2 linked regions of the Rhodoligotrophos defluvii genome follow. The protein of the gene in region 1 binds, or shares a complex with, the protein of each later gene. Links are inferred from orthologs where the notes say so. Each region holds a gene or a part of one and is shown in the gene's direction. Other genes may lie near its edges.

Region 1 (4,545 bases):
GCTCAGCCGGCGGGAGCGGGTGCGACGAGCCCCTGGGTGCGGTCGTCCCAGCGCCAGCACCGCTGCGTCGTCAGATGCGTGCCGCCCCACCACCGATCGATGCCGTTTCTTTCCACATGGTCGGCCTGGCCGGAAAGCACGGCGCGGCCGAACGTGGTCAGTGAAAGCTCGGCATTCAGATAAGCCTCGATCCTTTCCGGATCTGGCGCCTGCGGAACCAGGAGCTCCGGGGTGAAACTTTCCGCGACCTCACAGTGGATGTCGCGGAAGCGCTCGGGCAGGCCGCTCACCAGCGGCTCGGGCGCGAAGGCCAGCTCGTCGAGCCGCCGCCAGAAACTCCAATCTCCCAGGAAAACCGCCTGCTCGCTGCGCTGGTTGTCAGCAAAAAGCTCGTTCGGCGTGGCATACCCCTCGGCCAGAGCCTGCAGCAGGCGCCGTTCGGTGCGGCTCAACCCGTCATAGGCGCCGGGCAGCTCTTCGATGGCCCGGATCATGGCCGAGCGCAGGAACGGAAAACGCGCCAGATCGGGGTCGGTGGACAGCGCGGCCCACGCCTCGGGCGTGGCGGCGCAATAGGCGGTCCACACCTGGCTTCCGATCTCGAAGTCGATCTCGGTCAAGGTGCGCTTGGCGCCGGCGAAGCGGATGATGGAATCGGGCGCATGGCGGCCGAGATAGTCATTGGCCTGCACCAGGTGAACGTTGGTCACGGCGCCGTTGCGGTTCAAGGCGTCCAGCGTCTGGAACAGTTGCAGCTGGTCATAGAGGTCATGCTCGAACCACAGCTCGACCGGCTGGCCGGGGGTGATTGCATCGATCTGCTGGCGGCGGGCGGCAAATTCGTCCTCGATCTCGTGCCGGGGTACGGCGAACGCTTCGCTGAGGAAGGCCGCGCGGATCTCGTCCAGCGTCGCAAGATCGCTGGTCAGCGGCACCGGGCCGTCGACCAGGGTATCACGCCACGGAACGATCGTGGTGGAGAGCCCGGCAGTCTTCAACGTATCGGCGACCATGTCACCATTGGTGATGATCAATGTCATTCAGCATACCTCACTGTCACTCCCAGCCGCGCGACTGTGGGCCCAGAATGCGACGATTCCTGGGCTCGTCGCCCCGGAATCGGCAATTGCTGGTCACTCGTGACAGCCGTCGGTGTATAGGCGTGGGGCAGGGTGCGCCCAAGCGCCTTCGCGGTGGCCACTTCCACGACAAGCCGTGGCCGGTTATAGAACCACCGCCCGTGCCATTCCCAAGAAGTGGAGCCCCTATGACCGCCATTGTCGACATTACTGCGCGCGAGATCCTGGACAGCCGTGGAAATCCTACGGTCGAGGTTGATGTGGTTCTTGAGGATGGCTCCTTCGGCCGCGCCGCGGTCCCGTCGGGCGCGTCCACAGGCGCGCACGAGGCGGTCGAGCTGCGCGATGGGGATGCGACCCGCTATGGCGGCAAGGGCGTGACCAAGGCGGTGGCGGCGGTGAATGGCGAGATTTTCGAGGCGATTGCCAATTTCGATGCCGAGGACCAGGTCGATATCGACCGTACGCTCATCGAGCTGGACGGGACAGACAACAAGTCGCGGCTCGGCGCCAACGCCATTCTCGGCGTGTCGCTCGCGGTGGCGCAGGCAGCGGCGGATGCCAGCGGCTTGCCGCTCTATCGTTATGTGGGCGGCACCTCCGCCCGTGCACTCCCGGTGCCGATGATGAACATCCTCAACGGCGGGGCACATGCCGACAACCCGATCGATATCCAGGAATTCATGATCATGCCGGTCGGCAGCCCAAGCTTCGCGGAAGCGCTGCGGGTGGGTGCGGAGGTGTTCCATGCCCTGCGCAAGGAGCTCAAGGCGGCGGGTCACAATACGAATGTAGGGGATGAAGGCGGATTTGCCCCCAACCTGTCCTCGACCGACGAGGCTCTGGGTTTCATCATGCGGGCCATCGAGCTTGCGGGCTACACGGCCGGCGAGGACGTGTTCCTGGCGCTCGATTGCGCATCGACCGAGTTCTACAAGGACGGCCGCTATCACCTGGAAGGCGAGGGCAAGGTGCTGGATGCCGACGGCATGGCCGACTACCTGAACGACCTCGTGGCACGGTTCCCCATCATTTCGATCGAAGACGGCATGGCCGAGGACGATTGGGAGGGGTGGCAGGCCTTGACGGCACGGCTTGGCCAGCGGGTGCAGCTGGTGGGCGATGACCTGTTCGTGACCAACCCGGCCCGCCTGCGCGACGGCATCGCAGCGGGAGCCGCCAACGCCATTCTGGTGAAGGTCAACCAGATCGGCACGCTCACCGAGACCCTGGAGGCGGTGGAGGTGGCGCACAAGGCGGGCTACCGGGCCGTGATGTCGCACCGGTCGGGTGAGACCGAAGACAGCACCATCGCCGATCTGGCGGTTGCCACCAATTGCGGGCAGATCAAGACTGGCTCCCTTGCGCGCAGCGACCGTCTTGCCAAATACAACCAGCTCCTGCGCATCGAGCAGCAGCTGGGCACGGCGGCGAGCTACGCCGGCCGTTCGGTGCTCAAGGGGTGACCGTCACAGCAGGCGGTCCTGCTCTGGCGCTGTGACGTGTGGCCGCGGCTCGTCGTCATCTATGAAAGGGATCGGATCCGGCTCGACGGGATATCGCGGCGTCTCGCTCACGTAGTGGTTCAAGTCTGTCTTGAATTGATGGATGAGGCCGTCCATGGCGGTGCCATCGCCATTCGCCGCGCCGAAAACAACATCGTCGAGCCGGTGTAAGAGCCATAGTCTCCGGGCGTCGATGGCTTCGGCCGTCGGGATGCCTTTCGGCGGGTGCGCCGGCAGAAATCCACCCAGTCCCTCGACGAGCCATTCGGCGCGCGCCCCCAACTGATCGGCCACGAGCATTCGGTCAGCGTCAGGCAGCGGCATTCCGGCGAGCGTCTTCAGCTTCGCGAGCTCGTTGTCGATCATAAACTGGAACCTCACGAGGCTTTGGGCCAAGGCATCGGAGGTGCGCAGCGAATAGCTTTCGAAAGCAGGCTCCGGGGGAGGCGGTCGAAGATCGCTGTTCTGCTCAAGCAAGGCGTGGATCCATTCCGTTGGCTGGCCGCCCCGTCTGGTTCCGTCAAGCATCGGGTCGGAGCCGAGCGATCCGGAGACCCGCCCTGCGGGATCCGGAGTGCTGGTCCCGCTGCTGGCCTGGCTGAGTGTCGCGTATCCTTCAGAACCATAGGGCGATCCCGAGCGGCCAAGGCTCACAGCGTCATGGCTCAGACCACGCCACATAGGCTCGTTCGGACTGAAATGCCAGCTGCCGGTGCGGAGATCGGGCAGGTTATCGTAGAGACTGGCCAGTGAAGGCGAGCGCACGAGGCCGTCAGGGCCGCCATAGGTGTGGAGGGATATGCTGGGCGTGGAGATGCCGGCCAGCATATGACCATCGTCTCGCGCGCCAAACGGCTCGCCGCTTTCTAGAAATCGCGCCGTGAGTGCATTTGACGGCGAGGGCTCATACGGGGGTTCCAATATCTCCGCAGACGTGGTGAACCCGCAAAAGAGACGTCCAATGAACTTTGAGAACGAACCCACTGTGGATAACCCTGTTTCGGGATTGGCGCTCAGTGCCGCCGCGCTGCCGATCAGAAATCCGCGGCAGGTTAGAGACCGTCGCGCTTTATTGCAACCTTATGTTGCATAAAGCGGGCTCGGGCCTCTGGCCAACGCGATGCCAGCTCTTCAGCGCCGGCTGAAGCGGGGGGATCCGTGTGTCCGGCCCTATTCACGTCAGCCAGGAGGTTCCAGCCTGGTCGGACGCCGCGGCGGACTGGTGGTCCGGTGAATGCTGCTGGTCCGCGATGTGATGGCCGGACTGGTCTGGTTGCGCTGCCAGAGGCGCGCCCGTTGCCGCGCCTTCCACATGGTGGTGGGCGGACGCTGGCTCTGAGGGGCGGAGTTTCAATACGCCGCTTTCGGCCCATTCCCGCTTCTGGCTCTCGCTTAGAAAGGCGGTGATCGGAGCGGCGCGATAGTCATGGCGGTGAAGCCCAGAAAGGTCTTGAGGCGATGTGAATCGCGGATCGAAGTTCGTGCCGCTCATGTCGAAATGGGTACCTCCCAGATCAAGATGCGTGCCCTGAACCTCAAGGATGCTTTGTGCCTGATTGTGATTTCCTAAGTCCTTGCCGGCAGGTTGAAGGTTCCTGGGCAAGGGTATTGTGGGTAGGCCAAATGCACGATCGAGAAAACTGGCCCAATCTCTCGGAATTCCGCAACCTCTCTGTGTCAGGATCTGCTCCAGCATTCGAGCGCCTCATCTTGCTAAAATAATTAGAGCTGACGTCGCCCTGGTCGACAGCTTCTGAAGGTGACGTTTGATCGGCCGCCTGTGCTGCGGGGGTGTGACCCAAACCCAAATGGCACGTTGTCTGGAAAAGCTGACATGGAAAGGCAGCGCCGCTCGGGATTGCAACCCAAAATAGAATAAGCCGAGCGAAGTGGGCATTAAATATTGTTCACAAATTCTTAGCGCACTGAGCGCATAGTCGCCTCAGGCTGCCGTCCGGACA
Region 2 (4,588 bases), on another replicon or contig:
GGGAAAACACGGCGGTCGGCTCCACCCGTGCATTGTCCTTGACCACCGGCCTCGCCGCGTCGGGCGCGACGGCAGCGTCGCTGTCCAAATCCAAGGGAGTCAATGCGGCCAGCAGCGACTTTTTTTGCGGACGGGGCTTGGGCAGCGGTGGCTTGCCGATGCTGCGGGATGGAGCGGCGCCGGCTCCTTCAGAACCCGTTGTATCGGCCCCCGGGCTATCGGCGCCGATCCCTCGTCGCGGTTCTATGTGCGCCGTCGCGTTCGCTTGCTCGCGATCCAGCCGTTCCTTGATTTTTGCGTAGGTGGCCACATCTGTTTCGATGAGGTCGATGACCATGCGTGCCGGCCCGCCGTCGGCAGGCTCGACCAGGAAGGTGCGGTCGATCAGCACCGGCGCGCTGGTATCGATCACGATGCGCGCCTTGTCGCCGTCGAAACGGCCGTAGCGATATTCGCGAACGAGACCGCGGCCCAGCTTGCCGATACCGGCCGGGAGGCTGAAGATTACCCCGCGCATGTCGATGACCACCCGGAACGGGTCCGGCACGACGGTGACGGTGTAGGCGGCTGGCCGGCTGAGATCGAGCACGAAGCGGGTCTTGCGCTGGTCGCCGGCGACTCTGGCGCCGATCGCCTCAATCCTGCTGCTGGCGCCGTCTTGGGCAAAGGCCGGCGCGGGACCTTGCTGGAAAAGAGTAGGAATACAGGTGGCTAGCAGGCAAAAGAACATCCAGACGCGCAGATTTCGCGACACCCGTGCGTGGTTGCCCGGTTTCACTGCGCAGCGCCCTTTCGCCGACCCGAAACATCACATACGCCCGGAACCGGCACCGCCGCCCGAACCGTTCCGTGCATATGGCAGACTATGAGGGAGCAGTTAACTAAAGATTACGTAAAATCTGACTTTTCCGTTGCCCCGGCCCGCGGCTGGAAGCCAGATTGAGTATGGGAGCCGCGCGACGTGGGTCAAGCCTTGGCCAAGTGCCTGGGAACAGCAACTGCACTTGCCAAGCTTCGACCATGTCCGCTAATTAGGGCACTGAGGTCATTATGCGCCAGGATCACTGTGGTGTATGATGCCTCTGCAGTTTTTTCACGCGCTGGCCTTTTGGTCGCATTGCTCTGAGCCGACTGGCTGGCCGTTCGAATTGCAGACCTGCTCTTGCAGGTTGCATATGCTCCTGCTTCCAGCGGGACTTTGTCCTGCAGAGGAGGACTTTGAAGCTGCTCCATGGGTTTGGAGCGATATGAACTGAATCGGAACAGGCTGTTGCATAAGTCGGCTGAGATTGGTTTGGGCAGACCCGCATTGGAAGAGAGGCTCTCCGGAGTTTCCAGCGTTCCGTCCGCCCCCTTTCGGCACTGCAAAACCCCGCCTGCTTCCTGGACAACACGATGCGCTCGCGCTGTTCCGGCGGTGATGGCCGCGGCTTTGGATGCCGCATGCCAGACCGGCGGCTATGCATTGCATTCCGCGCGGGCGTGGGAGACAGAAAAACATGGGAAGCACTATGCTGATCGACGCGGCGCACCCGGAGGAGACCCGGGTGGTCGTGCTGCGTGGGAACAAGATTGAGGAATTCGACTACGAGTCGTCGTCGCGAAAACAAATCCGCGGCAATATCTATCTCGCCAAGGTGACGCGCGTAGAACCGTCGCTGCAGGCGGCCTTCGTCGACTACGGCGGCAACCGCCACGGCTTTCTTGCCTTCAGCGAAATCCACCCCGACTATTATCAGATTCCGGTGGCCGACCGTCAGGCACTGCTCAAGGAGGAATCCCGCAACCAGCGCGCGTCCGACGACGATTTCGAGAAGGCGAGCGAGGACGGGCCCACCGGCAGCAACGGCACGGAGCACGCCAATGGTGATGCCGCATCGGCATCGGCCATGAATGGCAACGGCGCGGACGTCAAGGCCGGCCGCGCAGCGGCCGACGGCGAAGAGAGCGGCCGAACGAACGGCGGGACGGTCGAGGAGATCGATGAAGATCCCGAAGCTCAGGCGGTCGATTCCGTCGGATCAGACGATGCTCTGGAAGAGGCTTCCGGCTTCAAGCGCAATGTGAAGCGCGTCTACAAGATTCAGGAGGTGATCAAGCGTCGGCAGATCCTGCTGGTGCAGGTGGTGAAGGAAGAGCGCGGCAATAAGGGCGCGGCACTGACCACCTATCTGTCCCTTGCCGGACGCTACTGCGTGCTGATGCCGAACACTGGGCGCGGCGGCGGAATTTCGCGCAAGATCACGGACGCCAACGACCGGCGGCGCCTGAAGGAAGTGGCGCGGGAAATGGATGTGCCGGAGGGCATGGGCGTCATCGTCCGCACCGCCGGTGCCAACCGCACCAAGGCGGAGATCAAGCGAGATTACGATTATCTGCTGCGGCAGTGGGAGAGCATTCGCGACCTGACGCTGAAATCCACGGCGCCGACGCTGATCTACGAGGAAGGCAGCCTGATCAAGCGGGCGATTCGCGACCTCTACACCAAGGATGTGGAGCAGATCCTGGTCGAAGGCGCGGCGGCCCACCGCGAGGCGCGCGAGTTCATGAAAATGCTCATGCCGAGCCATGCGCGCAATGTGAAGCTCTATCAGGAGCCGCGGCCGCTGTTCAGCCGGTATCAGGTCGAAAGCCAATTGGATGGCCTGTTCTCACCCACCGTCACCTTGAGCTCCGGCGGCTACATCGTCATCAATCAGACCGAGGCGCTGGTCTCGATCGACGTGAACTCGGGCAAGTCCACGCGCGAGCACAATATCGAAGATACGGCGCTCAAGACCAATCTCGAAGCGGCCGACGAAATCGCCCGGCAGTTGCGCCTGCGCGATCTTGCCGGCCTGATCGTCATCGACTTCATCGACATGGAGGAGAAGCGCAACAATCGTGCGGTGGAGCGCCGCATGAAGGAGGCGCTGAAGAACGACCGCGCCCGCATTCAGGTCGGCCGCATCAGCCATTTCGGGCTTCTGGAAATGTCGCGGCAGCGGCTGCGGGTCGGGATGCTTGAGGGCTCGACCGTGTCCTGCCCCACGTGCCTTGGCCGCGGGGTGGTCCGCTCGATAGAATCCTGTGCCCTGTCGGTGTTGCGGGGCGTTGAAGAGCACCTGATGCGCCGGGCCGAGGACGTGACGGTCCGCTGCGATCCTCAGGTCGCCTTCTATCTGCTCAACCAGAAGCGGCACAACGTGCTCACGATCGAGCAGGCCTATAGAGCTTCGATCTATCTGGAGCCCAGCACGGACCTGCGCAACGAGAACTTCAAGGTCGAGCGCGCAGAGGGTCGGCCGACCCGGCCGTTGCCCGCCGCCGTGCAGGTCGACACCGCCTTTGCCGAGGTGGCGCCGGAAGAGGCGGTTGCAGACGAAGAGCTGGCCGATGCGGTGGCCGAGCAGGTGGAGGCCGCCGAAGCGGCCCACGGCGGCCCGGGCGAGCACCGGCGCGAGCGCAACGGCCATGACGCCGAAGAAGGCGGCCGCCGCCGTCGGCGCAGGCGGGGCCGGCGCGGCGGCCGGCGCCATGGTCATGAGGCTGAGCATGGCGCAACCGCCACTGGCGGCTGGGTCGATCCTGGCGCAGGACCGCAGCCGGAGGTCGGCGACGTTTTCATCCCCGAGTTCGAGGCAGGGGCCGAACCGCAGGTCGCGCGCGAAAAATTCGACCGGAAGCGCCGTTCGGAGGACCGCCATCGCGGCAGACATGGACGGGAGCAGCCCGTCTACGAGAATGATGACGGCATCTCCGTCGCCTTGAGCGATGCGGTTGCCGGCGGTCCGCTCGAGGCGCCCGAAGCCTCCGACGTGATCGAATTGGAAATCGGCACCGCCGAGGCCGAGCTGGCTCCAGCGGCGCCGGCCCCCACGGGCGAGGCTCTAGCGGAAGCCGCGCCGGAGGCGGCACCAGCACCGGCCAAGCGACCACGGCGTAGCCGTGCACGCAAGGCCGCCCAGCCTGGCGAGGAGGCCGCGACCACGGCCGAGCCGGCAGCCCAGGAGGCGGCGGTCGACAGCGCGAAAGCGGAACCGAGGCGGCGGCCCCGCGCCAAGGCCAAAGCCAAGCCGGCGGCGCAAGCCGCCGAGCAGCCAGCCGTGAAGGGCCCGGAGATCACCGAGACGGCAGTCCCGACAGAGGCGGCCGGCGAGGCGCCGACAGAGGCTCCACAGGAACCACCAGCATCTGTGGCGCGGCCATCGAATGGCGAAGCGGTTGGGCCGCATCCGGCCGAATCCACGGCGCCGACCGACGACCTGACGCCCGTGCCGGCCGAACCGGAACACGCCGAGGAGGCGCGCCAGCCTGAAGTGGCTCAGGTGAGTGCGGCGCCGGAGCCCCAGCCGGAGCGCCCCGCGCGCCGCGGGTGGTGGCAGCGGGCGCGACTGTTCAGGCATTGAGCAGGATTGCGCGGTGCAGTTGGTGAGGGGGACGCAAACACCGGTCCCCCTCCCGTTGCCGCTGGTGCGGCGGTCGGGCGTGGCGCAAAGATGTGATCGCGAGGCCCGAAGCGGCGTGCCCCACGGGCCGCAGTATTGCCGCATTTCACGACAAACGGTGAGCTTTCAGACAACGGTGCGCTCATGGCTCTACTGCATCG

Evidence for each region.
Region 2: the proteins of eno (region 1) and E4P09_RS15680 are in contact, whole or in part, in a solved structure (PDB 2FYM), measured with the Escherichia coli proteins. The link is inferred for Rhodoligotrophos defluvii from one-to-one orthologs.

What each region holds. Positions count from the first base shown.
Region 1 is NZ_SZZM01000007.1:177,252-181,796, forward strand. Bases 428-3,406 are described here. They hold eno (phosphopyruvate hydratase), read left to right. Parts: upstream 428-1,267; coding sequence 1,268-2,545; downstream 2,546-3,406. Other genes in these bases: E4P09_RS23380 (DUF1835 domain-containing protein), read right to left, coding at 428-1,040; E4P09_RS23390 (hypothetical protein), read right to left, coding at 2,549-3,406. Outside these bases: more of E4P09_RS23380, read right to left, coding at 3-427; more of E4P09_RS23390, read right to left, coding at 3,407-3,412; E4P09_RS23395 (hypothetical protein), read right to left, coding at 3,759-4,280. UniProt on the Escherichia coli protein: Catalyzes the reversible conversion of 2-phosphoglycerate (2-PG) into phosphoenolpyruvate (PEP). It is essential for the degradation of carbohydrates via glycolysis.
Region 2 is NZ_SZZM01000003.1:293,470-298,057, forward strand. The notes cover bases 1,191-4,588. They hold E4P09_RS15680 (Rne/Rng family ribonuclease), read left to right. Parts: upstream 1,191-1,499; coding sequence 1,500-4,388; downstream 4,389-4,588. Other genes in these bases: E4P09_RS15685 (M48 family metalloprotease), read left to right, coding at 4,572-4,588. Also shown: E4P09_RS15675 (N-acetylmuramoyl-L-alanine amidase), read right to left, coding at 1-778. UniProt on the Escherichia coli protein: Endoribonuclease that plays a central role in RNA processing and decay. Required for the maturation of 5S and 16S rRNAs and the majority of tRNAs. Also involved in the degradation of most mRNAs.